DNA from 4 places in the Streptomyces sp. NPDC001858 genome. Region 4 is predicted to be linked to each of the others. Evidence: riboswitches for the same ligand, from Rfam matches in the RefSeq annotation. Region 4 holds a riboswitch; each other region holds the start of a gene.
What was found. Region 4 has a riboswitch for cyclic di-AMP ahead of ACWCPF_RS00720 (transglycosylase SLT domain-containing protein). Riboswitches for the same ligand answer to the same signal wherever they lie in the genome.
Positions count from the first base shown of each region.

Region 1: it holds a riboswitch for cyclic di-AMP, as region 4 does, so the genes downstream of both, ACWCPF_RS33390 (M23 family metallopeptidase) here and ACWCPF_RS00720 (transglycosylase SLT domain-containing protein) in region 4, are expected to answer to the same signal.
Region 2: it holds a riboswitch for cyclic di-AMP, as region 4 does, so the genes downstream of both, ACWCPF_RS08520 (transglycosylase family protein) here and ACWCPF_RS00720 (transglycosylase SLT domain-containing protein) in region 4, are expected to answer to the same signal.
Region 3: it holds a riboswitch for cyclic di-AMP, as region 4 does, so the genes downstream of both, ACWCPF_RS28415 (M23 family metallopeptidase) here and ACWCPF_RS00720 (transglycosylase SLT domain-containing protein) in region 4, are expected to answer to the same signal.

Region 1 is NZ_JBSFEV010000031.1:88,882-96,657, reverse strand. It holds gene ACWCPF_RS33400 (PrsW family intramembrane metalloprotease) at 1-1,294, shown strand, start outside; gene ACWCPF_RS33395 (aldo/keto reductase) at 1,329-2,273, opposite strand; gene ACWCPF_RS33390 (M23 family metallopeptidase) at 2,474-3,508, opposite strand; cyclic di-AMP (ydaO/yuaA leader) riboswitch at 3,518-3,684, opposite strand; tRNA gene ACWCPF_RS33385 (tRNA-Met) at 3,990-4,063, opposite strand; gene ACWCPF_RS33380 (dihydrofolate reductase family protein) at 4,136-5,263, opposite strand; gene ACWCPF_RS33375 (MarR family winged helix-turn-helix transcriptional regulator) at 5,360-5,875, shown strand; gene ACWCPF_RS33370 (GTP cyclohydrolase II) at 6,064-6,726, shown strand; gene ACWCPF_RS33365 (NUDIX domain-containing protein) at 6,713-7,390, opposite strand; tRNA gene ACWCPF_RS33360 (tRNA-Lys) at 7,456-7,528, opposite strand; gene ACWCPF_RS33355 (amino acid permease) at 7,621-7,776, opposite strand, start outside.
Region 2 is NZ_JBSFEV010000004.1:404,608-412,383, reverse strand. It holds gene eno (phosphopyruvate hydratase) at 1-904, opposite strand, end outside; gene ACWCPF_RS08520 (transglycosylase family protein) at 1,309-2,007, opposite strand; cyclic di-AMP (ydaO/yuaA leader) riboswitch at 2,011-2,180, opposite strand; gene ACWCPF_RS08515 (LysM peptidoglycan-binding domain-containing protein) at 2,387-3,454, opposite strand; gene ACWCPF_RS08510 (cytochrome P450 family protein) at 3,644-4,969, opposite strand; gene ACWCPF_RS08505 (nucleoside triphosphate pyrophosphohydrolase) at 5,125-6,108, opposite strand; gene ACWCPF_RS08500 (SurA N-terminal domain-containing protein) at 6,222-6,869, opposite strand; gene ACWCPF_RS08495 (glycoside hydrolase domain-containing protein) at 7,012-7,776, opposite strand, start outside.
Region 3 is NZ_JBSFEV010000023.1:122,333-130,108, reverse strand. It holds gene ACWCPF_RS28440 (alkaline phosphatase family protein) at 1-18, opposite strand, end outside; gene ACWCPF_RS28435 (DUF5998 family protein) at 18-614, opposite strand; gene ACWCPF_RS28430 (bifunctional acetate--CoA ligase family protein/GNAT family N-acetyltransferase) at 870-3,767, opposite strand; gene ACWCPF_RS28425 (HPr family phosphocarrier protein) at 3,947-4,228, shown strand; gene ACWCPF_RS28420 (GntR family transcriptional regulator) at 4,378-5,073, opposite strand; gene ACWCPF_RS28415 (M23 family metallopeptidase) at 5,262-6,005, opposite strand; cyclic di-AMP (ydaO/yuaA leader) riboswitch at 6,017-6,185, opposite strand; gene ACWCPF_RS28410 (M16 family metallopeptidase) at 6,431-7,776, opposite strand, start outside.
Region 4 is NZ_JBSFEV010000001.1:144,770-152,545, reverse strand. It holds gene ACWCPF_RS00740 (ABC transporter permease) at 1-408, opposite strand, end outside; gene ACWCPF_RS00735 (ABC transporter ATP-binding protein) at 395-1,381, opposite strand; gene ACWCPF_RS00730 (LolA family protein) at 1,388-2,722, opposite strand; gene ACWCPF_RS00725 (polyprenyl synthetase family protein) at 3,004-4,014, opposite strand; cyclic di-AMP (ydaO/yuaA leader) riboswitch at 4,767-4,980, shown strand; gene ACWCPF_RS00720 (transglycosylase SLT domain-containing protein) at 4,984-5,466, shown strand; gene ACWCPF_RS00715 (HAD family hydrolase) at 5,506-6,339, opposite strand; gene ACWCPF_RS00710 (GNAT family N-acetyltransferase) at 6,598-7,662, shown strand; gene ACWCPF_RS00705 (glycosyltransferase) at 7,668-7,776, shown strand, end outside.

The sequences.
Region 1 (7,776 bases), on a different contig from region 4:
CATCCTGGCGCTGGTGCGCGAACAGACCGGCACGGAGGGCTTCCTGGTCGGGCTCGGGCTCGCCGTGCTGCCGGTGCCGTTGCTCGTCGCCGCGTTCCGGTGGCTCGACCGGGTCGAGCCCGGCCCCTGGCGGAACCTGGTCTTCGCCTTCGCCTGGGGTGCGTGCGCGGCGGCGCTGATAGCCATCGTCGCCAACAGCTTCGCGACGAGATGGATAGCGATGGCGACCGCGGACCCGTCCAGCGCGGACACCCTGGGGGCGACCGTCATAGCGCCGGTCGTGGAGGAGTCCGCCAAGGCCGCCGCCGTCCTGCTCGTCTTCCTCTTCCGCAGGCGGGACTTCACCGGCATCGTCGACGGCGTGGTCATCGCCGGGATCACCGCCACCGGCTTCGCGTTCACCGAGAACATCCTCTACCTCGGCACCGCCTTCGGCACCGACCAGCTCACCGGCGACAGCGGCATCGCCTCCGTCACCGCCGCGACCTTCTTCGTGCGGGTCGTCATGTCGCCGTTCGCGCACCCCCTGTTCACCGTCCTGACCGGCATCGGCTTCGGCATCGCCGCGCTCTCCGGGGACCGTCGACGACTGCGGCGCACGCTGCTCCCGCTCGCCGGACTGCTGCTCGCCATGGGCATGCACGCCCTGTGGAACGGCTCCTCGACGTTCGGCGACTTCGGCTTCTTCGCGGTGTACCTCGCGATCATGGTGCCCGCGTTCGGGGTGCTCACCTGGCTGGTGGTGTGGACCCGCCAACGTGAGCTGCGCACCGTCCGCGAGGAACTGCCCACCTACGCGGCGGCCGGCTGGCTCACCCCGGCCGAGCCGTTCGCGCTCGGCTCGATGCGGGCCCGGCGGCTGGCCCGGGTGTACGCAGGCCGCCACCTGGGCCGGCCGGCCGCCCGGGAGGTGGCGCGGTACGAGGCGTACGCGACGTCCCTCGCGTTCCTGCGGCATCGAGGCCGGCTGGGGCGGGCGAACGCCGACTTCGTCGTCCGGGAACGGGAGCTGCTGAACGAGCTGTGGCGCCGCAAGGACGTCGCCCGGCCCGCGCTGGACCATGCGGCCCGGATGACGGCCCCTCCGGCACCCGTACCCGTACCCGTACCGATGGCTGCGCCGCCTTGGCCGATGTACGGGAACTACGGGTCGCCGTACGGAGGCTACGGGCCCCACGGGCCTCACGGGGCCTACGGGTACCCCCAGGGGCAGGTCTACGGGTATCCCGGAGGGCCGTACCCCGCCCCCGTCCATGGCCCTGCCCCTGCCCCTGCCCCCAACCCCTACCAATAGCGAATACGGGCGGCAGGTCGGGCCAAGGCCCGCCTCAGGCCGAGGCCCGGGTCAGGCTCGTGATCTCCGGCTCCGTCAGTTCCAGGTCCGCCACCCCCACCAGCGCCGGCAGCTGCTCGACCGTCCGCGCGGACGCGATCGGCGCGGCCACGGTCGGCTGTGCGGCGAGCCACGCCAGCGCGACCGTCGCCACCTGGGTGTCGTGGGCCTGCGCGATCTCGTCCAGGGCGACGAGGACCCGTCGGCCCCGCTCCGTGTCGAGGTGCTGGGCGGCTCGCGGAGCGCGGGCGCTCTCCACCGTCGTACCGGGCCGGTACTTGCCGGTCAGGAAGCCGGAGGCCAGTGCGAAGTACGGGACGGCGGCGAGGCCGAAGCGGGCGGCGAGGTCCTGGAGGCCGCCCTCGTAGGTGTCGCGCGAGACCAGGTTGTAGTGGGGCTGGAGGGCGACGTACCGGGCCAGGCCCTCGCGATCGGAGAACTCCACGGACTCCTGGAGGCGCTCGGGCGAGATGTTGGAGGCGGCGATGTGCCGTACCTTCCCCGCCTTCACCAGCTCGTCGAGCGCGCCGACGATCTCCTCGACCGGCACCTCGGTCTTGTCGAAGTGCGTGAAGTAGAGGTCGATGTGGTCGGTGTCCAGGCGGCGCAGGGAGGCGTCGGCGGCGGCCCTGATGTTCGCGGCGGACAGGCCCGGGAAGTCGGGGTGCTGGCTGACCTTGGTGGCGATCACGATGTCGTCGCGGTTGCCGCGGGCCTTGATCCAGCGGCCGATGATCGTCTCGGACTCGCCCCCGCTGTTGCCCTCGATCCACGCCGAGTAGGAGTCGGCGGTGTCGAGGAAGTTGCCGCCCGCGGCGGCGTAGGCGTCGAGTACGGCGAAGGCGGCGGGCTCGTCGACGGTCCAGCCGAAGACGTTGCCGCCGAGGGCGAGCGGGAAGACCTCGAGGTCGGAGGAGCCGAGCTTGCGAAGAGTAGTCATGCTCTGTCAACGGGCACCGACGGCGCGCCGATTCCACGCGCGACGCGAAGAACACGTGAACGCACTGCGGCCCTGACGCCGGGGGGCCCAGGGGCCGGCCGTCAGGGCTGCAGGGAATCGATCAGGTCCGGTCGTCCGGTCCCTGAGACGTCCCTCTCAGGGGTCCCGGAGAAGGACCAGGGGTCCCGGCGAGGCACGTCTCAGGGGTTGAGGCCCTTGCTGCGCAGCCAGGCCGCCGGGTCGATGCCGTCGGAGCTGCCGCCGGAGTGGACCTCGAGGTGGAGGTGGGCTCCGGTGACGTTGCCGGTGGCGCCCACGCGGCCGATCACATCACCGGTGCCGACCTTCTGGCCGACACTGACGCTGATCGACGACTGGTGGGCGAACCAGACCTCGGTGCCGTCGTCCAGCGTGAGGATGGTGCGGTAGCCGTAGGAACCGGCCCAGCCCGCCTCGGTGATGGTGCCGCTGTGGACGGCCTTGATGAGCGTGCCCGTGGGCGCGGCGAAGTCCAGACCGGTGTGGTAGCCGGAGGACCAGAGCGAACCGGCCTGACCGAAGGTCGAGGTGATGGTGTACGAGGAGGTCGGCAGCGTGTACTGCGTGGCCAGCTCGGCCAGGCGCTTGGCCTCGGCCTTCTCGGCGGCCTCGTCGGCGGCCTTCTTCTTCGCGGCGGCGGCCTTGGCCTCCGCCTCCTTCTCGGCCTTGGCGACGGCGTCGGCCTGGGCCTTGGCCGCGGCGGCCGCGGCGTCGGCCTGGGCCTTGGCCTCGAGCTGGGTCTGCTGCGACTCGGCCTGCGCCATGATCCGGCTGCGCAGGGCCTCGCCGGCGTCGGTGGCGCTCTCGCCGGTCTCCACGGCGGCCTCGGAGCCGAAGCCGGAGAGGGCGGGCGCGGGTTCCTCGACGGGCTCTTCGTCGGAGATGAGGGAGCCCACGTTGGGCAGGTCCGGCATGGAGATGGAGACCGGGGCCTTGCCGGTGTTGGCGCTGGCCATGCCGCCCGCGCTGACGGCGGCTATGACGCCGACGCCGAGGACGGTGGAGCTGCGGGCGAACCCGCCGCCGCGCTGCTTGGCGACGCGGTGCTTGCCGCGAACCGGGCGAATGGACTCCGCGGTGGGGTTCCACTCCTCCCAGGGGCCCTCGTCGGTGCGGACGCTGCCGTAGGCCAAGGTCTCTGCGGACCGCTGGCTCGGCACGAACGGGGCTTCTGGGACCGGCCGGTTGGACGCCACGCGGGCGTACTCCTTTCCTTCCGTCGCCTACCGGGTTAGCTGACGGGTTCGGAGCGGGAAGGTCTCCTACGCGCGTAAACCGGTCGTGGACTCTGCGAGTTCACGACGGCTTCCGCGAGATTCACCCCAAGGTGGTGGTTCCCCGGTTCCCTTGCGGGATTCGGCAGTGCGCACGGAGCCGACGCTTGTGTCGGCTGGGACGACCGCGCTGCGTTATCGAACGTTAATAGACCCGGGGTCAGGTTTCCAAGCTCTTCCGCTTGATCAACAACATTTACAGCCTGGACTTTCGGCCCATGACCGGTGAAAAACGGGCGAGTTGACCAGGCTCAGCAATCCCACAGGCATTGACAGGACGTCAGCCATTACGCGGAGGGGGATCACTCGCTCACCTGCAGTGACGGCGGGCGGGCGCATGGAGAGCACGGGAAAAAACCGAGGGCCGAAATCCAAGTTCTGGATTTCGGCCCTCGGCCTTCAGTAGCGGGGACAGGATTTGAACCTGCGACCTCTGGGTTATGAGCCCAGCGAGCTACCGAGCTGCTCCACCCCGCGGCGATGAACACAACTGTACGCCATCTACGGGGCCCCAATCACCACGGTTACTCACGCAGCCAGACGGGGCGGTCAGAGGAGGTGGCGATTCGGGGCCTTCGCCCGCTCCTCGCACTCCGGGAGGACGAGGACGTCGACGCCCGCGGCCGTCAGCAGTCCGGTTCCGTCCGCCTCCGTGACGAAGGTGTCCGGCTCGCGCCAGGCCGTGACCACCCGGCGCACGCCCGCGTCGAGGATGAGGCGGGCGCAGGGCGCCGGGCGCGAGGAGCGGCGGGCGCACGGTTCGAGGCTGCTGTAGACGGTGGCCGTGGGCAGCCGGGGGTCGGCGGGGTCGAGCTTGGCGAGGGCCGCCTCCTCGGCGTGCACGACCGGGTCGCCGGCCTCGCGGGAGTGGCCGCGCGCGAGTTCCGTGCCGTCGGCGGCGACGATCACCGCACCGACGCTGAACGCGGTCCGCGACGGCGGGCACTGCTCCGCGAGCTCGCAGGCGAGGGCCAGCCAGTGCCGGTCGGCGGCGGCGGGCAGCGGTCCGACGCCGGGCGCGGTGGGCTCGTAGCGGTGCAGGACGACGTCCTCGATGCGCCGGGTCTCCAGCAGGCGCAGGCGGCCGCCCTGGTAGCCGCCCGGCCCGAAGAGGCGGGGCGCGCCCGCGTCGCCCACGAAGAGCGGGGCGAGGACGAGCTGGAGTTCGTCGGCGAGGCCCTGCTGGAGCAGCTGGGTGTGGACGGTGCCGCCGCCCTCGACCATGAGCCGCCGCACACCCCGCACGTCGTGCAGGTGTTCGAGAAGTCGGCGCCAGTCCAGTTCGGGGCCGAGCGCCACGACGTCCGCGGCGATGCCGAGCGCGCGGGCCCGCTCGGCGCCCTTCTCCGTCGTGTAGACGACCTTCTCGCCGCCCGTGTGCCAGAAGTTCGCAGCCGGGTCGAGGTCGCCGGAGCCGCTGACGGTGACCTTGAGGGGGTACTCGGGGCGTCCGGCGGCGACCCGGGCGGCGCGGCGCTCGGCGGAGTTCACGAGGAGCCGCGGGTTGTCGGCGCGGATCGTGCCGGCCCCGATGAGGATGGCGTCCACGGAGGCCCGTACGTCGTCGACGCGGTCGAAGTCGGCGGGGCTGGAGAGGAGCAGGCGCTCGGGCGTGGTGTCGTCCAGGTAGCCGTCGAGGGAGACGGCGGCGGACAGCAGGACGTACGGGTACGACATCGACGCACTCCCGGGGATGGGTCCGACGGCAGTCCGGCGGCGATTCCGGCCGAACCGGGCCTTGGTTCAAGTTTGAAACAAACCTACACTGGCCGTATGACGACTCGCTGGCTGTCCCCCGAGGAGCAACGCGCCTGGCGCGCGTACGTTGCCGGCTACCTCCTGCTGGAGGACGCGATCGACCGGCAGCTCCAGCAGGAGGCCGGGCTGCCCCATCTGTACTACTCCATCCTCGCCAACCTCTCCGAGACACCGGAGCGACGGCTGCGGATGACCGACCTCGCGGAGCAGCTGAAGATCACCCGCAGCAGGCTGACGTACGCGGTGACGCGGCTGGAGAAGGACGGGCTGCTGCGGCGCGAGGAGTGCCGCTGGGACAAGCGCGGGACCGTCGCGATCCTGACGGACGAGGGCATGGCGGCCCTGGAGCGCCTGGCCCCCGGCCATGTCGAGACGGTCCGCTCGGCGCTCTTCGACCGGCTCACCCCGGAGCAGGTGGGACAGCTGGAGGAGATCTTCACGCAGGTCGTGCTGGGGTTCCAGGACGGCGACGAGGCCGCACCGCAGGAACTGCCGTGGCGCCGCCGCTCCTCCCCGTGCTCGGAAACCTGATGACCTGCGCCTGATGACCTGCACCTGACGGCCGGCACCTGATGGCCGCGGACGCGTGAGGTGCGGGTCACAATCCCGTTGCTTCAAATTTAAAGCATGAGGTAGGGTCGCTCTCGGCACGCTGCTTCAAATCTGAAACAGGTGGACGCGGCTGCCCGCACAGACCCCACTCGCACCGGGAGACCCGCATGCCTGACACCCCCGCCGCCGCCACTCCGCGCGCCCGCGTCCGGGTACCGCTGCGCTTCCACGACGGCTACTCCGTCGACGCCGAACTGGTCACCTTCCACGGTCTGACCGACGGCCAGGAGCACGTCGCCGTCGTCCTCGGCGAGCCGGCGCCCGGCGCCACCCCGCTGGTCCGGCTGCACTCCGAGTGCCTCACCGGCGACGTCTTCGGCTCCGCCCGCTGCGACTGCGGGCCGCAGCTGCGCGAGGCCGTCGAGCGCATAGCCGGGACGGGCGGCATCCTGCTCTACCTCCGCCAGGAGGGCCGTGGCATCGGCCTCTACAACAAGCTCGACGCGTACGCCCTCCAGGACCAGGGCCTGGACACCTACGAGGCGAACGCGGCGCTCGGCCTGCCCGAGGACGGCCGTGACTACACCGCCGCCGCTCAGATGCTGCGCGCCCTCGGCATCACGAGCCTGGACCTGCTGTCCAACAACCCCGACAAGGCCGACCAGCTGCGCGGTCTCGGCATCGACGTCCAGGACCGTGTCCCGACGGGCGTGTTCACGACCCCGCACAACGTCCGCTACCTGCGCGCGAAGGTCCTGCAGACCCAGCACACGCTGCCGCTCGCGGATCTCAACGGCGTCAACGGGCTGACCGGGCTCAACGTGGGCTGACGGCGCCGGACGGCCGGAACGGCCCGTCCAGCGCCGCCCACTGGAGCAGCATGATGGTCTTGGCGTCCGCGATGGCACCGCTGCGGACGAGGTCGAGGGCCTCGGCGAAGGGCAGCTCCACGACGGCGATGTCCTCGCCCTCGGCCGCTACGCCCGCCGTCTCGACGCCGGAGGCGGAGGCGTCGTAGGGGGCGGCGAAGAAGCTGAGCCGCTCCGTTACCGAGCCGGGGCTCATAAAAGCGTCGAACACATGCTCGACGTCATGGACGGTACGTCCAGTCTCCTCGGTCGCCTCGCGCCGGATCGCCTCCTGCGGATCGTCGCCGTCCAGCAGCCCTGCGGCGGTCTCCAGCAGCATGCCGTCGGGGTGTCCGTTGACGTACGCGGGCAGCCGGAACTGACGGGTCAGCAGGACCGTCCGCCGGTCGGCGTCGTAGAGCAGGATCGTCGCGCCGTCGCCCCGGTCGTAGGTCTCGCGCCGCTCACGGCTGACATGGCCGTCGCTGTGCCGGTAGTCGAAGGTGGTGCGGCGCAGCACCGACCAGTCGCAGGCGAGGACCTCCACGTCGAGAATGCGCACCCGGTCGTTGCCGGTGAGATCCCGCCCCTGCCGGTCGAGCCCGGTACGGCCACGGGGGTCGGGGATATCGATGCCGACGGTCATACGGGACTCCCTGCCAAACGGTTACGCCCCCAGCTCGAAGTGCCTGTGAGCTGGGGGCGTTTCGGTAGGCCCTGTGGGACTCGAACCCACAACCAATGGATTAAAAGTCCACTGCTCTGCCAATTGAGCTAAGGGCCCACGCGGTGTTGCGTGATGTTGCCTCCCCGAGCATAGCCGGAGCTGGCCGTGTCTCCGATCGGGTATCGAAGACACGGCCGCGCCGGAGTCGGTTACCGGGTCTTGTGGGATCTCGCCGCCTCCCGGGCGAGCGTCCGTTCGTGCAGCGGGTTGAGGAACCACTCCCGGGCCGAGACCTGCCACCACAGCCCCGCGAAGCCCAGGACGACGAGGACCGCGACCGGGGCGTAGTTGAAGGTCTCCCAGGT
Region 2 (7,776 bases), on a different contig from region 4:
GCTCGGTGATGACGTTCCAGCCGGCCCAGTCGTCCTCGTACAGCGGGTCCTCGATGGAGACCAGCGGGTACGCGGAGACGAGCTCCTCGTAGTACTCGGTCATCTCGGCGGCCGAGCGGGACTTGCCCTCGAACTCGTACTTGCCGTCCTTGTAGAACTCGGACGCGGCGACGTCGAGCGCAAGCGCGATCTGCTCGCCGGGGACGTAACCGGCCTGCTTGATGGCCTCGACGATGAGGTCGAGGGCGGCGCGGTTGGACTCCAGGTTCGGGGCGAAACCGCCCTCGTCGCCGAGGCCGGTGGACAGGCCCTTGGTCTTCAGCACCTTCTTGAGGGTGTGGTAGACCTCGGCGCCCCAGCGCAGGGCCTCGGAGAAGGACTCCGCGCCGATCGGGGCGATCATGAACTCCTGGATGTCCACGTTGGAATCGGCGTGCGAGCCGCCGTTCAGGATGTTCATCATCGGCACCGGCAGCAGGTGCGCGTTGGGGCCGCCCAGGTAGCGGAACAGCGGCAGGTCGCTGGCCTCGGAGGCGGCGTGGGCCACGGCGAGCGAGACGCCGAGGATGGCGTTGGCGCCCAGGGAGCCCTTGTTGTCGGTGGCGTCCAGGTCGAACATGGCCTGGTCGATCAGGCGCTGCTCGGTGGCGTCGTAGCCGACGAGCTCCGGGCCGATCTGCTCGATGACGGCGAGGACGGCCTTCTCGACACCCTTGCCGTGGTAGCGGTTGGGGTCACCGTCGCGAAGCTCGATGGCCTCGAAGGCACCGGTGGAGGCGCCGGACGGAACGGCGGCACGACCCGTGCTGCCGTCGTCGAGGCCGACCTCGACCTCGACCGTGGGGTTGCCTCGGGAGTCCAGGATTTCCCGGGCTACGACGACGTCGATGGACGGCACGAGCATCTCCTTCTTGGGATGTGACGCTGGTTGTGCGGGGCGGGTGGGCCGCGATGGGCCCGCGCCGAGCCTTGCGACTAGAGCCTAACCGCCTTCGGGGCGTCGGCAGCCGACCGACCGTCCCGTGGACAAACTGACCGTACCCATTGTTCACACACGGAACAAAGGGAGCGGTCGCCAAAGACCAACAGGAAGTTGCCAACTGGCGAACGAAGCGGGCAGGGGAGGCAGGCAAAGAGAAACCCCGCTCCGGTGCGTACGGGGGAACACGCACCGGAGCGGGGAGCCCGTGGGGACGGGGGGACCCTCACGAGGTCTTCAGTGTGCCGACCTCGCCTGTGAGGGCGCTGTGACTTCCCCGGGAGCCGGGTGTCACTTCAGGAGCCGGAGCTCGGTCCAGGAGCCGGAGCTCACTTCAGGTGCAGCTGCTGGCCCGGGAAGATGAGGTCGGCGTCGTCGACGATGTCCTTGTTCAGCTCGAACAGCTTCTGCCAGCCGCCGGCGACCTTGTGCTGCTCGGCGATGGAGCTGAGGGTGTCGCCCTTGACGACCTTGTACTCGCCGTCGCCCTTCTCGACCTTCTTGCCGGTCGGGGTGGTGACCGTCTTGGATGCGGCCGGACGCTCGGCCGAGCGGGAGGCGCTCTGCTCCTCGGTCGAACGGGTGTCGGCGCTGCTCGACGAGCTGGAGGAGCTGGAGCCGGAGGCGGCGGAGTCGGCGCTGCCGCCGTTGTAGGCGGCGTTGGACAGGCCCGTGCCGCAGACCGGCCAGGCGCCCTTGCCCTGGCCCGCGAGGACCTTCTCGGCGACGGTTATCTGCTGCGCCTTGGAGGCCTGGTCGGCCTGCGCGGCGTACTGCGTACCGCCGTACGCGGCCCAGGTGGAGGCGGAGAACTGCAGGCCGCCGTAGTAGCCGTTGCCGGTGTTGATGGACCAGTTGCCGCCGGACTCGCACTGGGCGACCGCGTCCCACTCGGCGGCGGTGGCGGCGGAGGCGTTGCCGGCCGCCATCAGCGGGGCGGCGATGGCGACACCGGTGACGCCGGCCAGCGCGGCGACGCGGGTGGCCCTGGACGGACGGCGGTGCTTGCCCTTGACGGAAAACAGCATGGTGGATCCCCTCACCGACGCCTGCGAGGTGAGCTGTCGGGTTCGGGCCGTGTGAGTTGCCCGGCCACTCCTCCGTGGGAGGCGTGGCTTCACCCCAAGCCGGATCCGGCGTCAACCGCTGGTTCCGGCGCTTACCTTGGGTCCCCCGCTCCTGCCTACGGCGCTTGACGCGACGACTGTTCCCGGGCGGCCACTGGCAGGACTCGGCGTTGCGACGACCGGGGCTCGGATTGCCGAGCGGCCTTGACCGTAGCCACGCGATCCGCGGAATTTCAAAGACGATCAGGGCTTCTGAGACTCATCCCACACTTTCACCAAACCGGACATTCTGGAGCGAAGTATGACGTGAACTCCCGGCGTTTTTCGGTGCGTTCCTGCCCTATTGGACCGCCGTGTCGAGGGTCTGACCGGGGGCGATGCCGTTCGGGTCGGCGCCGATGAGGTCCCGGTTCTCGGCGTAGAGGGCCCGCCATCCGCCGTCGATGTCAAGGGAGTCGGCGATGGAGGCAAGGGAGTCGCCTTCCTGCACCACATAGGTGACCGCGGCGTGCCGGCCGGCGGAAGCGGCGGAGAGAGCGCTCACGGCGGTGTCGGCCGCAGCGGTGTCGGCCGTGTCGGTGGCGCTCTTCGTCGTGGGGGCCGCGCTCTCGTCGGCGGTCGCGCCGCGGTGCTTGCCGGAGCCGAGCGAGCCGGTGTCGACGAGGCTCCAAGAGCCCGCCTCCTGGACCGAATTGCCCGAGTCGCCCGAATCGCCCGCACCCGAGGCCGACGAGGGGGAGCCGTCGGTCCCGGCGGGGTCGCCCGTGACGGAGGACGAGGGGGACGAAGGAGATGAAGGAGACGAAGGGGACGTCGTGGGCGAACCGGAGGAATCAGCGGACGAGTCGGGCGACTCCGGCGATCCCGCCGAACCGCTGTCGGCGCTCGACGAGCCCGAAGCGTCCGAGGAGCCCGAAGAGCCGGAGGAATCCGAGGAGTCGCCGCCCAGCCCCTTGGACAGGTCGGACAATCCGGACGACGAAGACGAGTCGGACGAGTCGTCCGCCACGCCGGTGTCCACGGCCAGCGCGCCGTTCTCCTGGGTGAGTCCGGAGGTCAGCCCGCAGGTGCCCCACGCGCCGATGTTCTCGGCGGCGAGCAGCTTCTGCGCCACGGCGATCTGCTGGTTGCGGCTGGCCAGATCGGCGCTCGCCGCGTAGTCGAGCCCGCCGTACGTCTCCCATTCCTTCTGGGTGAGGCTCAGGCCGCCGTGCTCGCCGCCCTTGTCGGCGCTCCACGAGCCGCCGGTCTCGCACTGCGCCACCTTGTCCCACACCGTGCCCTCGGCGGCGCTCGCGCCGGAGGCGGCCAGCAGCGGGATGGCGATGGCGGACCCGGTCACTCCGGCCGCGACGAGGAGGGCCGGAGCCTGACGGGGGCGACGATGACGACCGTTCCCGGAGAGCATGCGAGGGCCTTTCTCTGGACAGCAGTAACCGGCGCGACGCGTGCGACTGACATATCGCGCTGACGAGTGAACGTATCGGCATACGATCACTTGTCACAAGTTCATGCCGCGCAGATCACGTGAAGATCACAGAGTTGAGGGTCGGTCACCTTTGCTTCGCCGCACGGTCACACTACGGCTGACATCCGATCAGATACGCACGGAACTGAACTCGACCGGAAGCGTCCGCAGCCCGCGCATGATGAGCCCGCCACGCCATCTCAACTGGGCCGGGTCCACGGCCAGTCGGAGGTCGGGCAGCCGGGTGAGCAGCGCGGCCAGCGCGGTCTGGCCCTCCAGCCGGGCCAGCGGAGCGCCCAGGCAGTAGTGGAGGCCGTGGCCGTAGCCGAGGTGTTGATTGTCACGGCGGGACAGGTCGAGGCGGTCGGGGTCGGCGAAGCGGGCCGGATCGCGGTCGGCGGCCGCCAGGACGACGAGGACGGGGTCGCCCGGCGCGATGTCCTGCCCGCCGAGGCTGAGCGGCTCGGTCGCGAACCGCCAGGTGGCGAGCTCCACGGGGCCGTCGTAGCGCAGCAGTTCCTCGACGCCGGTCTCCAGGAGGGTGCGGTCGCCGTCGTCCTCGGTCAGCGACCGCTGGAGACGTTCGCGCTGCTCGGGGTGGGTGAGGAGGGCGTAGGTGCCGTTCCCGATGAGGTTGACGGTCGTCTCGAAGCCCGCGAACAGGAGGATGAAGGCCATGGCCGCGGCCTCGTTCTCGGTGAGGTGCTCGCCGTGGTCGGAGGCGCGGATGAGGCCGGAGATGAGGTCCTCGCCGGGCGCGGGCTCGGCCGGCAGCTCCGCGCGCTTGCGGTGGATGAGCTCCAGCAGATAGCCGCGCATCTTCTTCACCGACCGCGCGACCCCGCCCCGCGGCCCTCCGCCGTGCCGGATCATCATCCCGGCCCAGTCGCGGAAGTCGTCCTGGTCCTCGCGGGGGACGCCCAGGAGGTCGCAGATGGCGTAGATGGGGAGCGGGAAGGCGAAGTCGTGGATGAGGTCGGCCTCGCCGTCGGCCGCGAACCGGTCGATGAGCTGATCCGTCAACTCCTGTACCCGTGGCGCGAACTCGGCGACCCGGCGGGGGGTGAACGCCTTGCTGACGAGCCGGCGCAGCCGGGTGTGGTCCGGCGGGTCGATGTTCAGCAGATGCGTCATCAGCTCGGCCTTGCGCTCACCGGGGATGCCGGTCTTGCCCTTGGCGTGCGCGGGTTCGTCGTGATGCGCGGGGTTCTTGGAGAGCCGCTGGTCGGCGAGCGCCTGCTTCGCGTCGCCGTAGCGCGTGACCAACCAGGCCTCGACGCCGCTGGGCAGTTCGGTCCGATGCACGGGCGCGTGCTCCCGGAGCCAGGCGTAGGCGGGGTAGGGGTCGGTGGCGAACTCCCAGGTGAAGAGTTCCGGGGCGGGCGGGGCGTCGGGCAGGGCATCGGGCCGGTCGTCGGGCCGGGCGTCCGCCGTGGGGTGGGGCTGGTCGGTCACTCCTTGACGGTAGCGGTGTTCACGACGAGCGCCTGCGCCTCGCATCGGTGTTCGCGGTGAGCGCCGCGCGCACCGGGGCGCAGCGGCCGGCTCAGGAACTCACCTGTTCGCCTGCGCACCTGCGCACCTGCGCACCTGCGCACCTGCTCACGTGACTACTCCTGCACGCCTTCGGCGCCCCTGATCGCGTCCCGGTAGGCGCGGGCCGCCGCTCTCAGCGCCGCCTCCGGATCCACGCCCTCGGCCTCCGCCCGGGCCGCCAGGGCGAGCAGTTCGTAGCCGATGCCGTCGGAGGCGGGGAGGGGCACCTCCAGTCCGGCCGTCCGCACGCGCGACGACAGCTTCGCCGCGAGCGCGAGGCCCGGCTGACCGAGGGGGACGCCGTCCGTCACCGACTCCCGCTGCTTCTCTATCGCCTTCGTGCGCAGCCAGTGCGCCTTGACCTCCTCCGGGGTCGTGGCCGTCTCGTCGCCGAAGACATGGGGATGGCGGTGGATGAGCTTGGCGACGATCGTGCCCGCGACGTCGTCGATGGAGAACGGGGAGTCCGGGTCCTCCTCCGCGATCCGGGCGTGGAAGACGACCTGGAGCAGGACGTCGCCCAGTTCCTCGCGGAGTTCGTCGCGGTCGCCGTCCTCGATCGCCTCGACGAGTTCGTAGGACTCCTCGATGCCGTACTTGGCGAGACCCTTGTGGGTCTGCTGCGACGACCACGGGCACTCGGCGCGGATGCGGTCCATGACCTGGACGAGGTCGAGGAGCCGGGCGCCGGGGAGGTCGTAGGAGGCGGGGAGCAGCTCCAGCTCGGGCATCGCCACGCGGCCGGAGCCGGCCAGCCGGGCCAGGCCGTCGGTGAGGGCCGGTTCGCCCTCGCCGGTCGCCACGACCACCACCGTGCCGCCGTCGGCACAGGCGGCGATCAGTTCCTCGGCGGTCGGGGAGATCTCCTCGACCGCAAGGCCCGCGTCGCGCAGATAGGGCAGCTGCGGATGCGCGCCGTCCGCGCACAGCACCCGGTCCGCCGCGCGCAGCGTCTGCCAGGCGGGCCAGGACAGCAGGCCGGGGGCGACGCGATGGCTGGTGGTGAGCAGGACGACGCGGCCGGGGTCGTCGACGGCGGCGGAGCTGGTTGCGTTCACCCCTCGAACGTAACGCACGCCACCGACAGCCCCGCGATCATTCGCACGGACGTTCCATCGGACGTTCCATCGGACGCTCCGTCACGTCGTCGCATCGCCGTATCACCGTGCCGTCACGTCGTCGTCTGGGTCCCCGACGCGGTGACCTCTCGTACCCACGGCGTCTTCGCGTCGACGCGGGCCACTTTCTGCGCGTCCCAGTCGCCGTAGCGCGGGTTGAGGTCGACGCCGAGGGCCTTGGACGCCTTGGACAGCGCGCTCCAGAAGGCCGGCTGGCTGGTGTCCGTGCCGAGGCCGGTGGCGAGTTTCTGCGCCTCCAGCTGGAGGCGCAGGTTCTCGTCGAGACGCTGCGGCGGGATGCCGTACTGCTGAAGCCAGGCCGTCTCCAGGCCCTGCGCGCCGCCCGCCTGCTGTTCCAGGCCGGCCCGCAGCGCCTGCACCTCGCGGGGGGTGACGGTGACGCCCGCGTCCTCGGCCGCGCGGTGCAGCACCCGGTCCAGGACCATGCCGTGCAGGGTGTCCCGGGTGAGGGTGCCGGTCTGGGCGACGGCCTGCGCGTACTGCGCGTCGTCGGTGACCGCGGCGCGCTGGGCCGTGCGCACCTCGTTCACCCGGCTCTCCAGCTGGGCGACGGTGATCCGCTGGCCGCCCACGACGGCCGCCGCGCCGGGATGCGCGTCGTTCCCGCAGGCGGTCAGGAGGGGGGCGGCCGCGATCGCGGCGGACAGCAGGAGCGCGGTGCGACGACGACGGCGGTGCAAGGAAGCCTCCCGAGGAGATTGTGCGACGGGGCACAAGGTCTTGCGGTGATCGATGGTAGGCAGTGGGGCGGCTGGGGCCAACCCATTCGACCAACGATTCACCAGGACTTCCGGCACCGCCGCGCCCCGCGGGTGGTGTGGTTCAGCCGATGATGGCGACCGGGGCGTCCCACGCGTCGCGGTCCACGGTGATCGTGTAGCCGCCGCGGGTCTCCTTGCTGTTGACCATGTACTGGTGGCCTCGGCTGTGGTTCGTGTACTGGGTGGCGCCCCACGGCCAGTCCGTGGTCGTGGTGTTCTTGTTGTCCCACAGCGCGTACCACAGGTTGCCCGGCAGGTCCGTCTTGTTCGTGGCGGTGGCGATCGCCTTGGCGCTGGAGCTGCTGAAGCCGTAGTAGCCGGCGCGGTACGTCTTGGCGCGCAGCGTCTTGGTGAAGGAGCGGACATACGTCAGCACGGCGTCGTTGCACGCCTTGTCCGTGATGTCGTAGGGCTCCATGTCGAGGTAGATCGGGCTGCCGGCCTTCATGCCGAGCGCGGCGGACTTGGCGACCGCGTCCGCGCCGTCGGTCGCGCCGAGGGAGGCGGCCGTGGCGGCGGTGAGCTTCTCGGGGCTGGAGCCGGTCTGGCAGAACGGCTGGGCGCCGACGTAGATCGGGATGAGCTTCATCCCGGTCGCGTTGACCGACTTCACCCAGGAAGCGGTCAGGTTGGGCTGGTTGCAGCCCCGGTTCTTGCCGCCGACGTAGACGGCCGCGGCCCCGTAGAAGCCGTTGCTCTTCCAGGCCTTCATCGCGGCCAGCGAGGGCGCGGTGCAGGTGTCGAACGCGGTGCCGGTGTACGTCTTCTGCGCGGGCCAGACGGTGGCCGCCATCGACGTCTGCGCCGCTATCCCGGCCCCCGCGAG
Region 3 (7,776 bases), on a different contig from region 4:
GTGGGTGGGCTGTGCCATCAGCGGGTGACGTCCGCGGTGGCCTCGGAGAGCGCCTGGGCGAAGGCGAGCGCCTGGCGGACCGTCTCCGGGCCGTCCCCCGCCTCGCTGACGCGCAGGCTGAGGTCGTCCGCCGTCGAGTTGCCGGTGTAGCCGTGATCGGCGTCGCAGTTCGGGTCGCCGCAGGCGGCCGGTTCCAGGTCGATGCGGGAGACGGCGCCCCAGCCGATGGTCAGCACGACCTCGCGCGGCAGGGTGCCCGGCGCGTACGACTCCGGGTTGGCGACCACGCGGCTGAGGACGACCGAGGAGATCCGGCCGAGCTTGACCGACTCCGTGGACGTCGTGGCGTACGGCGTCGGGGAGGTGGTGTCGGCGGCCTGCTCGTCGGTGTGGCTGACGATGAAGCGGTTGCCGGTGAGGACCAGCACGGTCACATGCCGGCGCACCTCGTTCTGGTCGAACGTGGTCTCCTGGTGGACCAGGTACGACCGGATCGGCTCGCCGCCCACAGCGGCCTCCACCGCCTCGGCCACGAGGGCCGGGTAGTAGCCGCTGCGCTCGATCGCCGCGCGCAGCCCCTGGGTCGTCGTACTGGTCTTGGCCATGCCCTCCATCCTACGGGGACCCACTGACTGCGAGGCACCGGTCACGACCCGCTTCGGCGGGCCGATCCCTCGGAATCGCGGAGGCCCGCGCCCATGGAGGCAACCGCTGCCGGTGCGTCGCGTCTCGCGCGCGTGCCGGGATGCGGCCGCCACGGGAGAGGAGACGGGTGCGGGCCCGCCCGTGTCCGTCGCGAACGCGGCCACGGCCGCAGGGCGTTCGCGGCGCTCGGCACAGCGGCTCCGCGGGGCGGGCTCCCGGACGTCTCAGTACGTCGGGAGGGTCCTCGGTCCGAGGTCGTCGCGCGCGGGCGGGGGCGCGAGGCGTATGGAGGCGCCCAGGACGCTCAGGCCGTGCGGGGCGACGACGACCGGTTCCAGGGTGACCGCGACGACCTCGGGGTGGTCGTCGACCAGCCGGGACACCCGCAGCAGCAGTTCCTCCAGGGCGGGGGTGTCGACGGGCGTCGAGCCGCGCCAGCCGAAGAGGAGCGGGGCGGTCCGGATCGAGCGGATCAACGAGGCCGCGTCGCGGTCGGTGACCGGAACCAGCCGGTGCGCCATGTCCCCGAGCAGCTGCGAGGCGGCCCCGGCGAGCCCGAAGGAGAGCACGGCACCGGCGGCCGGGTCGATGACCGCGCGGACGACCGTGTCGACCCCGCGCGGCGCCATCGCCTGGACGACCGGGCGGAGCTCTTCCGGCCGGCCGAAGAGCTCGGTCAACTCGACGTACGCCCGGCGCAGTTGCTCCTCGTCGGCCAGGTCGAGGCGTACGCCGCCCAGGTCGGCGCGGTGGCGCAGGTGGGGGGCGGTGGCCTTGAGGACGACGGGGTAGCCCAGGGCTTCCGCGGCCCGCGCGGCCTCGTCGGGGGTGGGCGCGGGGGTCGCCCGGCGGGTGCGGATGCCGTAGCGGCCGAGCAGCTCGCAGGTCTCCTCGGTGCCGAGGGTGAGGCCCTGCCCGCGCGCGAGGAGCCCGCCGATCAGTTCGGCGGCGCCCTTCTCGTCGATGTCCTCGTACTCGGGCACCTTGCCGGGGTCGGCCGCCTCACGCCGCCACTGTGCGTACTTCACGGCTTCGGCGAGGGCGCGGACGGCGCGTTCGGCGGCGGGGTAGGCGGGGATGAGGTGTGCTCCCTCGGGCGCCTCGACGGCGGCGGGCTGCGCTGTCCCGGCGCCTTCCGCCGCGGCACGCGCGCGTGTGGTGGTCTCCGTGCGTGGTGCGGTGGCCTCCGCGCGCGGTGCGGTGGCCTCCGCGCGCGGTGCGGTGGCCTCCGCGCGCGGTGCGGTGGTCTCCGCGCGCGGTGCGGTGCTCGTCGCGGCGGACAGGGCCGCCGCGAGGCCGCCGAGTTCCACGTGGACGACGAGCACCGGTTTGGCGGGCGCGGCGGCCGCGGCCGAGCGAAGGGCCTGGGCGAGTTCCCCGTCGCCGGGCGACGCCTCGCCGATCGCCGGGATCGCCGTCACGACCACCGCGTCGCACGTGTCGTCGGCCAGCGCCCGCGCCAGTGCGGCGTGGAAGTCCTCCGCCGACGCCTCCGTGGTCAGGTCCAGCGGGTGCAGCGGTTGCAGTCCCTCGGAGAGGCAGGCGTCGTAGGTCAGCTGACCCAGCGATTCGGAGTTGCCGAGGATCGCGACCCTCGGCCCCGTAGGCAGCGGCTGGCGGGCCAGCAGCAGACCGGCGTCGACCAGTTCGGTGATGGTGTCCACCCGGATCACGCCGGCCTGCCGCAGCAGCGCCGACACCGTCGCGTGGGGCAGCCGCGTCGCCCGCACGGTGTGCCCCTGGGGGCCGGAACCGGCGCCCTGGACGACCACCAGCGGCTTGGCCGCCGCCGTACGCCGGGCGAGGCGGGTGAACTTGCGCGGGTTGCCGATGGACTCCAGGTACATCAGCGCGACGTCGGTGTCGGGATCGTCGTACCAGTACTGCAGGACGTCGTTGCCGGAGACGTCCGCGCGGTTGCCGGAGGAGACGAAGGTCGACACGCCGGTGACTCCGGTGACGCCGCCGCCGCGCCGGTGGAGCCGGGAGAGCAGGGCGATGCCGATGGCCCCGGACTGGGCGAACAGCCCGATCCGGCCGGGCCTCGGCATCTCCGGGGCGAGCGAGGCGTTGAGCCGCACCTGGGGGGAGGTGTTGATCACCCCGAACGCGTTGGGGCCGATGATCCGCATCCCGTACGCGCGCGCGTGCCGGACGAGTTCGCGCTGGCGCTCGCGCCCTTCGGGACCGCTCTCCGCGTAACCGGCGGACAGGACGACGAGCCCCTGCACGCCGTGCTCGCCGCACTCGGCGACGGCCTCGGGCACCTGCTCGGCCGGGACGGCGAGCACCGCGAGGTCGACGGGTTCCGCTATGTCGCGCACCGAGCGGTGGGCGGGCGCCGAGTCGAGTTCCTTCAGGTCCGCGGGGAAGGCCTTGTTCACGGCGTACAGGCGGCCGGTGAAGCCGGCCTCCCGGAGGTTGCCGAGGACACTCCGGCCCACGCCGCCCGGGGTGCGGCCGGCGCCGACGACAGCCACGGAGCCGGGCGCCAGCAGCCGTCCCACGGAGTGGGCCTCGGCGCGCTGCTCCCGCGCGCGCTGCACGGCGACGGAGCGCTCGGTGGGTTCGAGGTCGAACTCCAGACGGACGACGCCGTCCTCGAAGTGGCGCTGCTGGGTGTAGCCGGCGTCCGTGAACACCTTGATCATCTTGGTGTTGGCGGGGAGCACCTCGGCGGCGAAGCGGCGGATGTCCCGCTCGCGCGCCACGGCGGCGATGTGTTCGAGGAGCGCGGAGGCGACACCGCGCCCCTGATGCGCGTCCTGGACGAGGAAGGCGACCTCGGCCTCGTCGGCGGGCGCGGAGGCGGCCATGCCGTCGGCGCCAATCCGGTCATAGCGTACGGTTGCGATGAACTCGCCGCCGATGGTGGCCGCGAGTCCCACCCGGTCCACAAAGTCGTGGTGCGTGAAGCGGTGGACGTCCTTTGCGGACAGGCGCGGGTAGGGCGCGAAGAAGCGGTAGTACTTCGACTCGTCCGAGACCTGCTCGTAGAAGCTGACCAGGCGCTCGGCGTCATCAACGGTGATGGGGCGGATGCGTGCGGTGCCGCCGTCGCGCAGCACCACGTCGGCCTCCCAGTGGGCGGGGTACTCGTGCCGGTCCGACGCGCTCTGCATGGGGCCCAGAGTACGGCTCGCGTACGACAACGGCGCGAGGCAGTCTGTGGAGGACGCACGTCGGATCGAGGCCGCGATCCGACGACCACGTCGGGACGGGACCGCACGGTCCCGCCCTCCCACGCTTCACGTGTGGAACACTGGTCTAGACAACCTGAGACACTGAAGGGCAGCATCACATGGCTGAGCGCCGCGTCAACGTCGGCTGGGCCGAGGGCCTTCACGCCCGCCCCGCTTCCATCTTCGTCCGGGCCGCCACGGCCGCAGGCATCCCCGTGACGATCGCCAAGGCCGACGGCAACCCCGTCAACGCGGCCTCCATGCTGGCCGTCCTCGGCCTGGGCGCCAAGGGCGGCGAGGAGATCGTCCTCGCGTCCGAGGCCGAGGGCGCGGACGCTGCCCTCGACCGGCTCGCGAAGCTGGTCGCCGAAGGTCTCGAGGAGCTCCCCGAGACTGTCTGAAAACGCTGACGGCGCGCTGCAGTAAATACGTCGTCACGCAACACCGAAGGGCTCGTCCGAATTGTCGGGCGAGCCCTTTGAATTTCCCGCTCATGGGCAGCAGAAATAGCGCCCCACGAATTCACTCCTCTTTGTATACGGCCCTCGTGTTAATGCCGCAGACCCGTCATGTTTACGGGAGGTTGCGAAGTCCTCACACGGTCGACGCGCTCGGCGCCGCCGGAAAAGCGCAGCCGGTGCGCGGCCGTCGCCCGCTCGGTGTGCAGCGCCGTGACCGCACGCGCGCGCTCCCCGTCGCCGCGCGCCACCGCGTCCACGATCGCGCCGTGCTCCCCCCAGGACTCCACCGGGTCGGCCGGGGCGTCCACCACGTACATCCAGGCGATCTTGTGGCGCAGCTGGGTGAGCATCGAGGTCAGGGCCTGGCTTCCGGAGGCCTGGGCGAGCGTCTCGTGGAACCAGCCCCCCAGGGAGCGCAGATCCTCGCTGTTGCCCCTCCTGGCCCGCTCCTGGCCCAGCCGGACGAGACCGCGCAGCACCTTCAGATGGGCCTCGGTGCGCCGCTGGGCGGCCCGGGAGGCGCCGAGCGGCTCCAGCAGCATGCGCATCTCCAGCAGGTCCGCGGCCTCCTGCTCGGTCGGCTCGGCGACGCACGCGCCCGCGTGGCGGCGCGTGACCACGAAGCCTTCCGCCTCCAGCGTGCGCAGCGCCTCCCGGACGGGCACACGGGAAACGCCGTAGCGGCGAGCGAGGAGTTCCTCCGTGAGGCGGCTGCCGCGCTCGTAGACACCCGCGACGATGTCGTCCCGGACGGCCGTGCACACCGAGTGCGCCGGAATACGCATGACGGACCTCCGCCTTAATCCCCGTGAAACGTCGACGATTGACGTGTGTTCCGTGACTCTATTGCAATCAGCGGGAATTTCCGATGGCGGACTGGAATCCGTGGATATTTTTTGGACAGCGGGATCTCGAAAACGACGAAAGCCCCGGCCGGGAGGGCCGGGGCCGAACGATCTGTCGCCGTACGTCGTCAGATGTTCACGCCGTGCTGGCGGAGGTAGGAGACCGGGTCGATGTCCGAGCCGTACTCGGCGGTGGTGCGGGCCTCGAAGTGCAGATGCGCGCCGGTGACGTTGCCGGTCGCGCCGGACAGGGCGATCCGCTGGCCCGGGGTGACCTGCTGGCCCACCGACACCTCGATGGACGACAGGTGACCGTACTGGGTGTACGTCCCGTCGATCATCTTGATCACGACCTGGTAGCCGTACGACCCGCCCCAGCCGGCCTCGACCACGGTACCCAGGCCGACCGCGTGCACGGTGGTGCCGCTGGCCGCGTGGAAGTCGACGCCGGTGTGGCTGCCGGAGGACCACAGGGAGCTGCTGGCGTGGTAGCCGGTGGACACGTAGGAGCTGGTGATCGGCAGCACGAAGGTGTTCAGGCGCTTGCGCTCGGCCTCGCGGGCGGCACGCACGCGTGCCTCGCGCTCCTCCACGGCCTTCTTGGCGGCGGCCTCGCGGGAGGCCTTCTCGAACGCGGCGTGCTTCTGCACGGCGACCTGGTCGTCGAGCTGCTCGGCGACGGACTCGCCGACCGTGACCACGGGGATCAGCCCGGTCTGCTCGGGCGTGGGCTCGGCGGCGAGGGCCGGCGTGGCGGCGACGGTGGCCATGACACCGGTGGTGGTGAGCGCCGCGACGCCCGCCGCGCGAACGGTGGTCCGCTGCATCCGGCTGGGCCGACGGTGCTTCCCGGTGGCGTAGGTGATCGCCAAGTCAGGGGTGTCCTTTCCTTCCCTCTCGCCTACCGGGTTAGCTGACGGGTTCGGAGCAGGAAGGTCTCCTACGGACCCCCTCGCGACTCGCGCGGGCGCCCGATTCACCCCAGGGACTTCACACACGTGGGTCCCCGGCTCCCCTGGCTCGCGCCGTAGGGGACTCGGCGATGACTGTCCGGTGCCGCGGCTGCGGCGCACTGCCTGACGAACAGTCCGCACGAAGCTAAGCGGGGCCGGTTTCAATCCTCAAACGAATCCCGGTTTTTGTAGCGCATCCCACAGGGCAGACAGGCAACCTCCGCCCCAATTCGGACATCTAGCGGCCCTGGTGACGCTTGCGTCGACCAGGGCCCCTACACGCGCGTGCCGTTGCCGGTCCGCTCTGCGAACCGCTTCGCGGCCTCCTCAGCGGACTACTCCGCCTACTCCGCGGACACGACCTTCACCTCGCCGATGCCGAGGGCCTCGACCGGCGCCTTGATCTGGGCCGCGTCGCCCACGAGGACGGTCACCAACCGGTCCACCGGGAAGGCGTTCACGGCCGCCGCGGTGGCCTCCACGGTGCCCGTCGCGGCGAGCTGCTGGTACAGCGTCGCCTGGAAGTCGTCGGGCAGGTGCTGCTCGACCTGGTCGGCCAGCGTGCCCGCGACGGCCGCCGCGGTCTCGAACTTCAGCGGGGCCACCCCGACCAGGTTCTGCACGGCGACGTCACGCTCGGCGTCGGTCAGCCCCTCGGCGGCGAGGGTGCGCAGCACCTTCCAGAGGTCCTCGAGGGCGGGACCGGTGTTCGGGGTGTCCACGGAGCCGCTGATGGCGAGCATCGCGGCGCCGGAGCCGTCCGGGGCGGACCGCAGGACCTGCCCGAAGGCGCGGACGCCGTAGGTGTAGCCCTTCTCCTCGCGCAGGACGCGGTCCAGGCGGGAGGTGAGGGTGCCGCCGAGGCAGTACGTGCCGAGCACCTGAGCGGGCCACACGCGGTCGTGCCGGTCGGCGCCGATACGGCCGAGCAGCAGCTGCGTCTGGACGGCACCGGGACGGTCCACGATGACGACCCGGCCGGTGTCGTCGGCGGTCACCGGAGGCACCGGCCGCGGCTGGGCCGAGGAGCCCGTCCAGGCGCCCAGGGTGTCGCTCAGCAGCGCGTCCAGGTCGATGCCGGTGAGGTCGCCGACGACCACGGCGGTGGCCGTGGCGGGGCGGACGTGCTTCTCGTAGAAGGCGCGCACCGCCGCGGAGTCGATCTTCTCGACCGTCTCCGCCGTGCCCTGGCGCGGGCGGGACATGCGCGCGGTGGCGGGGAACAGCTCCTTGGAGAGCTCCTTGGCGGCCCGCCGGGAGGGGTTGGCCAGCTCGTGCGGGATCTCGTCCAGCCGGTTGCGGACGAGGCGCTCGACCTCGCTGTCGGCGAACGCGGGCGCCCTCAGGGCGTCGGCGAGGAGGCCGAGGCCCTTGGGCAGGCGCGAGGCCGGCACTTCGAGGCTGAGCCGGACGCCGGGGTGGTCGGCGTGCGCGTCCAGCGTGGCCCCGCAGCGCTCCAGTTCGGCGGCGAACTCCTCGGCGGAGTGCTTGTCGGTGCCCTCGGAGAACGCGCGCGCCATGATCGTGGCGACGCCGTCCAGGTCCGCCGGTTCGGCGTCCAGCGGCGCGTCGAGGAGGATCTCGACGGCGACGACCTGCTGGCCGGGGCGGTGGCAGTGCAGGACCGTCAGCCCATTGGCCAGCGCGGCCCGCTCGGGCGCCGGGAAAGCCCACGGCTTGGCCTCGCCGG
Region 4 (7,776 bases):
CGTCCCCGCGTTCGCCTCTCCGGCGATGGAGTCGCCCGCGACGACGCCGATCGCCATCGGCAGGAAGAACGGCAGCGTCACGGCCAGCGCGGTGAAGACCAGGAACAGGCCGTTGTTGGTGACCTGTGAGATGAACGCCGGTCCCCCGCCGCCCCCGCCTCCTCCGCCGCCGCCACCGGGCCCGGCGGACGAGCCGTCGCTCGTCTCGATCTTCACCGCGATCCCGATCAGGATCGGCACCGCCGCCAGCACGCCCAGCAGCGCGAGCGTGCGCCAGCGTCTGAAGGTGGTCAGCAGTTCGTTGCGGAGGATTCCGAAGGTCCAGGTCCAGGTCCAGGTCCGCGTCTGGGACTGGCTCTGGGTCTGGGGCGCCGTTTCAGCCGTTTCAGCCGTTTCAGCCTGCGACATCGAAGCCCTCCCCCGTGAGTGCCACGAACGCGTCCTCCAGGGAGGCCCGTTCCACGGCGAAGCCGCGGACGCGGACGCCCGCCGTCACCAACGCGGTGTTCAGGTCGGCGAGATCGCGGTCCGGCGGCGGAGCCTCCGCGCTCACGAGATCCTCGCCGACGACGACGTCGCTCACGCCCTGCTCCTTCAGCACCCGGGCCGCGTCCGCGGGGTCCGGGGTCGTCACGACCAGCCGGCCGCGTGTCCCCGCCGCGAGGTCCGCCACCGGTCCCTGGACGATCAGCCGGCCCTGCGCCATCACCGCCGCGTGGGTGCACACCTGCTCGATCTCGTCGAGCAGGTGGGAGGAGAGGAAGACGGTCGTGCCTTCCGCGGCCAGCTCCCGGATCAGCGAGCGGATTTCGCGCATCCCCTGGGGATCGAGGCCGTTGGTCGGCTCGTCGAGGACGAGCAGTCGGCGGGGCTGGAGGAGGGCGGCGGCGAGGCCCAGACGCTGTTTCATGCCGAGCGAGTACGCCTTCGCCTTCTTGCCGGCGGCGGCCGTCAGCCCGACCCGCTCCAGCGTCGCCGTGACGCGCGCCCGCCGGGTGCGCGGGTCGGCGGTCGGGTCGGCGGCGTCGTAGCGGAGCAGGTTGTCGCGGCCGGAGAGGAAGCCGTACAGGGCGGGGCCCTCGATGAGGGCCCCGACGTGCGGCAGCACCGTGCGCGCGGCCCGCGGCATGGGTTGCCCCAGGACGCGGGCCGAGCCGGCCGTGGGCTCGATGAGGCCCATCAGCATGCGGATGGTGGTGGTCTTGCCGGAGCCGTTGGGACCGAGGAAGCCGAAGACGCTGCCGGCGGGGACGGTCAGGTCGAGGCCGTCCACCGCGAGCTGGCCGCCGCGGTAGCGCTTGGTGAGGGCGCGGGTGTGGATGACGGCGTCACCCACACCCACGCTCACGCCGTCGCCGTCGCTGTCCACGGACTCCTTCACGCCCTTCTACTTCGCCGCGTTCGCCGCGTTCACCAGGGCGTCCTTGGTGACCGCGCCGACGTAGACCTTTCCGTCGTCCGTCATCAGGGCGTTGATCAGGCGGGTGGAGTAGACGGTTCCGGAACCGAACTTGCCGGTCACCTTGTCGCCGAAGGAGTCGAGGAAGCCGCCGAAGTCGCCGCCGGCCTCGGAGCCCGAGGGCACGCCCTCGCCGCCGGTGTCGAAGGTGGTGATGGAGGTCCAGCCCTCGCCGATGACGGTGGGACCGTCGGCGCCGCCGAGATCCGACTCGAGATCCGAACCGAGGTCGTCCCCAAGGTCCTTCCCAAGGTCCTTCCCGGGGTCGTCCCCGAGGTGCTTGCCGAGGTCGTCGGGCTTGCCGGAGTGCCCGGGGGCCGGCTCCGCCGCGCCGCCTTCGTCCCAGCCGCCGGCCTCGTCGGCCTCGGTGACCTTCGCGCCCTTGGGGACGGTGAAGTCGAAGGTGTAAGCGGCGGGCTTGGCGAAGCTGATCTGGGTGAAGCCCGCGTCCACGACGGCCGCGCCGCCGCTCGCCGGGGTCAGCGTGAACTTCAGCGGCAGGCCCGTCTTCGCGTCCACGGCCACGCTGACGGCGCCGACCGTGGAACCGGACTGCTTCGGCTTGACCAGCAGCTTGTACGCGTCGCGGCCGGCGACGTGGACGGTGCCGTCGACCGTGACGGACGTCGTGTCGTCGACCGCCTTCAGGGCGTCCTCGGTGAGGTCCTTGGGCGTGGTGGGAACGGGGGTCTCGGCCTCGCCGGAGCTCTCGTCGACGTTGGCGTGGTAGACCTCGTTGGAGCCGCTGTCGTACCCCCACACGTCCTTGCCGTTGTGGATGAGGCTGTATTCGGCGGCGTTCTCCAGCAGCGAGACCTTCTGCTTGTCCGGGCCGTCGGCGGCGACGCGCAGGGTGTGCGTGCCGGAGGCGAGCTCGGTGAGCTTGGCGGACGGATCGGCGGACGATCCGTCACCGCCCTGCTCCGCGAGGCCGGAGAGAAGACCGCTCTCCAGCCCGCCGAGGTCGGGCAGCCCGAGATCCGTGCTGATCTTCACCGTCCCGGACAGCTGCTGTACGTCCGAGGCGGCGATCTTGTCGAGGAGCTGTTGTGCGGTGATCTTCGGCAGGTCGGGGTCGCCGGAGTCGGCGAGCGCCGGGACCAGTCCGATCGTCGCCGCCGCGACACCGATCACGGTGACCGGGACGACGTACCGCACTGCCTTGCGCCGGCCGAGGCGCAGCTCGTCGGCGTCCCCAGCGGTCGCGTCCCCACCCGTCGCGTCCCTGCCGGTCGTGGTGTCGTCGGATGCCTTCGGTGCCATGTGTGCCTTACCTCCGTCGTCGGCGGCGGCTGGTCATCTCGCGCTGAAGTTCCCCACCCCGAGCCGCCATTCTCACCCGAATCGGTGAGGAGTGGTGATTTCCGTGGTTCCCATCTGACCAAATCCACGCGCCGGAAGCGTCAACCCGAGGACTCAACTCCACGTACACCTCCGGTATGACACAACCCCGCCGAGACCACGCCTGCCCCGTAGGGGTCGGCAGGGTGGAGGGCAGGGTTGGCCGGGGGGAGGGCGGGGTCGGCAACCGGGAAGGGTGGGGGTCAGCCGGCTCGGTGGACCACGGCGTCGCAGAGTTCCATCAGCGCCGCCTTCGAGTCGCACTCCCGCAGCGGCGCCAGCGCGGCCCGCGCGTCCTTCGCGTAGCGCACCGTGTCCCGGCGGGCCTGCTCCAGCGCCGGGTGGGCCCGGAGCGCCTCCAGGGCCTCGGCGAGCCGGGCGTCGTCGCTCAGGTCGGAGTCCAGCAGCTCGCACAGCGCGATGTCCTCGGGCAGCGACAACCGCGCCGCCCGCTCCCGCAGCCGCAGCACCGGCAGCGTGGGAACGCCCTCGCGAAGGTCCGTCCCGGGCGTCTTTCCCGACTCGTGCGAGTCGGAGGCGATGTCCAGGACGTCGTCCGCCAGCTGGAAGGCGACGCCCAGCCGCTCGCCGTACTGCGTCAGCACGTCGACGACCGTCTCGTCGGCGCCCGACATCATCGCCCCGAAGCGGCAGGCGACCGCGACCAGCGAGCCCGTCTTGCCGCCGAGCACGTCGAGGTAGTGCTCGACCGGGTCGCGCCCGTCCGTGGGCCCGGCCGTCTCCAGGATCTGTCCGGTGACCAGCCGCTCGAACGCCTCCGCCTGCACCCGGACGGCCTCCGGCCCGAGGTCGGCCAGGATGTGGGAGGCGCGCGCGAAGAGGAAGTCACCCGTGAGGACGGCGACGGAGTTCCCCCAGCGGGCGTTCGCGCTGGACACCCCGCGCCGCACCTCGGCCTCGTCCATCACGTCGTCGTGGTACAGCGTGGCCAGATGGGTGAGCTCGACGACCACGGCCGACGGCACGATCCCCGGCGCGTACGGGTCCCCGAACTGCGAGGCGAGCACCACGAGCAGCGGCCGGAACCGCTTCCCGCCCGCCCGTACGAGGTGCTGGGCGGCCTCCGTGATGAACGGGACCTCACTCTTGGTGGCCTCGAGCAAGCCTTCCTCGACAGCCGCCAATCCGGCCTGGACATCGGCTTCCAGAGCCTGGTCCCGCACGCTCAGCCCGAACGGCCCGACGACGGTCACGAGGGGTCTCCTGTCTGGTGGTGTCTACTGGCGATTACGCGGTTTGTCGATAGGTCGCTGCCATCACTCAAGTCAGCGTATCCGGTCACGTTTCGATCACCGATAGCCCCCACGTCCCGCAGGCTCGAATGGGCCCGCCGGAGAGGCGTCCCGCCGGGCCGGCCGACGCCGGATCCGGCCCGTTATGTTTCTGATCAGCCCATATGAACGAACACCTATCGAGTTACCAGGTAGTAGTGATTCATGTCCGTCGGGTGATCCAGGGGCGCCCCACGACCGTTTCCCGCCACGCCCGCCGCGCCCGCCGCGCCCGCCGCGCCCGGCCCGCACCCCCGCACCCACCCTCGCGCGCCCACCCCCACACCCGCTCCCGCGCCACTTGTGTCGCCGGACCGCTGGAGTTCGTGAGCGACAAAATGGACAGACAGGAACACAAAGGAGCAAAGTGCGGCGGATTTCAAGCCCGCCCCTTTGCTGCTCCTTTAACTATGACTTGGGATTAATGCCCGATTCGCCAGTCTTGTGATTGCCGGTGAGTTGGCTCACTCTCGACGCCGACCCGACGCCGGGGCGACCCCCGCGCGCCATGCGCCGTTCCCCGCACCCCTCAAGCAAGTTGAGGCTTTGCACCCACAAAGGATCAAGCGCCCCATAGGCCACAGATCAAGGTCAATAGGGGTGATCTATGAATTCGCTACTTGTTTCGGACATGTGCTCTCGCATACGTTCCCGGCCTGTCGGGCGGACGCCGAATCCTGCCGCCGCCCGTTACATCCATCGAGAACCGCACGGCAGGAGCGGGGGAACCAGGTAGGCCGCCGAACCGCAATTCAGGACGTCTTGGATTTTCAGGATGTTCTGGACACATCGGTACGGCTTGGGGTGAAGTCGCGTCCGTCAGGACGCGGCCGGGCAACTCCCGCCCGAACCCGACAGCTCACCTCGCAGGCGCCGGAGAGGAAATTCGTCATGTCCGCTGCCGCTCAGCCGCGCCGCGCCCGCCGTACCCGTCTCGCCCGCACGCTCGCCGTCGCCGCCACCGGCGCGGCCGTGCTCGCCCTCCCGATCATCGGCTCCACCACCGCCTCCGCGGCGACGCCGACCGTCACCACCGCCTCCAGCCTCGGCTACGCCAACAACCTCGACGGCTGGATCCGCGCCTCGCTCCACGTCATGGCGCAGCACGACATCCCGGGCACGTACAACGGCATCTACCGCAACGTCATCCGCGAGTCCTCCGGCAACCCCAACGCCATCAACCTCTGGGACTCCAACGCGGCCGCGGGCATCCCGTCCAAGGGGCTGCTCCAGGTCATCGACCCGACCTTCCGCGCCTACCACGTCCCGGGCACGTCGTGGAACTCCTACGACCCGGTCGCCAACATCACCGCCGCCTGCAACTACGCGGCCGCGCGCTACGGCTCGATCGACAACGTGTTCGGCGCGTACTGACAGCACCGTTCACCTGCGGTCGCATAGCGGCACCCCGACTTACGGGAACATTCGTTCGAGGACGACGGCCACGCCGTCGTCCTCGTTCGACGTCGTCACCTCGTCGGCCACGGCCTGGAGCTCGGGGTGGGCGTTGGCCATGGCCACACCGTGCGCGGCCCAGTCGAACATCGGGATGTCGTTGGGCATGTCCCCGAACGCGACCGTGTCCTCGGGACGCAGACCGAGGTGTTCGGCGGCCAGGGCCAGGCCCGTGGCCTTCGTGATCCCGCAGGGCTGCAGCTCTACCGTGCCCGGCCCCGACATCGTGACGGTGGCGAGCGAGCCGACCACCGAGCGGGCCGTCGCCGCCAACTCGTCGTCGGACAGGGTGGGATGGCGCAGCAGCACCTTGCTGATCGGCTCGCACCACAGGTCGTCGCGGCGGCCGACGCGCAGGGCGGGCAGCGTCGGGTGCGGCATCCGGTAGCCCGGCTCGATGAGCGTCAGTCCGTCGACGCCGTCCTGGTCGACGGCCGCGTACAGCTGCCCGACCTCCGCCTCGATCTTGCCGAGCGCGGTCTCCGCCAGCTCCCGGTCCAGGGTGACCGACCACAGCAGCCGGTCCGCGCCGGCGTCGTACAACTGCGCGCCCTGTCCGCACACCGCGAGCCCCCTGCTGTGGAGGCGGTCGAGCAGCGGCCGCACCCGGGGCGCGGGCCGTCCCGTCACCACCAGGTGGCGTGCGCCGGCGGCCGCCACCCGCGCGAGCGCGTCGAGCGACCGGTCGGAGAAGGTGTCGTCGCCGCGGAGCAGCGTTCCGTCCAGGTCGGTGGCGATCAGGGAGTACGCGGGGTACGCGGAGCGCGCGGGAGATGCGATGGGTGCGGCCATGATCAGAGAATACGGATCCCGCGCCCCTCGGGTTCGACGCAAACCGAACGACGGCCAGGTCCTGTCGTGTTCTGCCAACTCCCCTTTAAAAGAAACGGCTTTCTGCCACGTTGCCAGGTAGCGGACGGTTAAAGGCCTCTGCACCGGTTGGCAACAACATGGGACGCTACCTACCGCGACGCCCGGGTGGAGCGGTACCGTCCAGGTGTCCAGGGGGGACTTGATCGGGGGGTCAGGTTGAGCAGTGGGCGCATTCGTGTGCTGAGGCCGCAGGACCTCGGCGAGGGGGAGAGGGAGCGGTGGCGCGCGCTGCGTGCCGCGTCGACGCTGCCGCGAAACCCCTTCATGGAACCGGAGTTCACCGACGCCGTGGGCCTGGTGCGGCCACGCGCACGTGTGGCGGTGGTGTACGAGGGGCGCGAGCCGGTCGGCTTCCTGCCCCACGAGCGGGGCAGGCTCGGCCAGGGCCAGACCCTCGCGTACGGCGTCTCGGACGCCCAGGGCGCGGTGCTGGCCCCGGGCCTCGGACTGAACGCCGCCGAACTGATGCGGGCGTGCTCCCTGACGAGCTTCGCCTTCGACAACCTGGAGGCGGAGCAGGGGCTGTTCCTGCCGCACGCGGCGGCGGAGTACGCCGCCTATGTCATCGACGTCGAAAAGGGTTACGAGACCTATGAGTCCGTACTGCGCGCGCAGTCGCCGAAGTTCCTGAAGACGACCCTCGCCAAGGAGCGCAAGCTCGGCCGGCAGGTCGGGGAGCTGCGGTTCGTGTTCGACGAACGCGACCCGGCCGCGCTGCGCACGCTCATGGCGTGGAAGTCCGCGCAGTACCGCAGGACCGGCCGCCGGGACCGGTTCGCCCAGGAGTGGATCACCCGGCTCGTGGACGTGCTGGCCGAGACGCGCGCGCCGGAGTGCGCCGGCACGCTGTCCGTCCTCTACGCGGGTGAGCGGCCCGTGGCCGCGCACTTCGGACTGCGTTCGTCGACGGTCCTGGCCTGCTGGTTCCCGTCGTACGACCCGGAGTTCGCGAAGTTCTCGCCCGGTCTCGTGCTGCATCTGCGGATGGCCGAGTCGGCCGCCGCGGAGGGGATCGGCCTGCTCGACCTGGGGCGCGGCGCGGCCGAGTACAAGGACTCGCTGAAGACCGGGGAGATACCCGTGTTCGAGGGAGCGTGGACGCGTCCGGGGGTGGGCGCCGCGCTCTACTGGCTCAGCCGTGAACCGTCCCGCCGCGCGCACCACTTCGTGCGCAACCGGCCGAGGCTCGCCGCGACGGCCGCACGGACCTTGAAGAGCGCGGGCCGGCTGCGCCGGTCGTGACGATCATGGAACCAGGGGGGCTCGTGTTCCGCGCAAGAGGTGTGCCGCACGCGGTCGTGCGGCAGGAGATAGAGAAGTTCCTCGACATCCGGCCGGTGCAGATCGCCGAGCTCG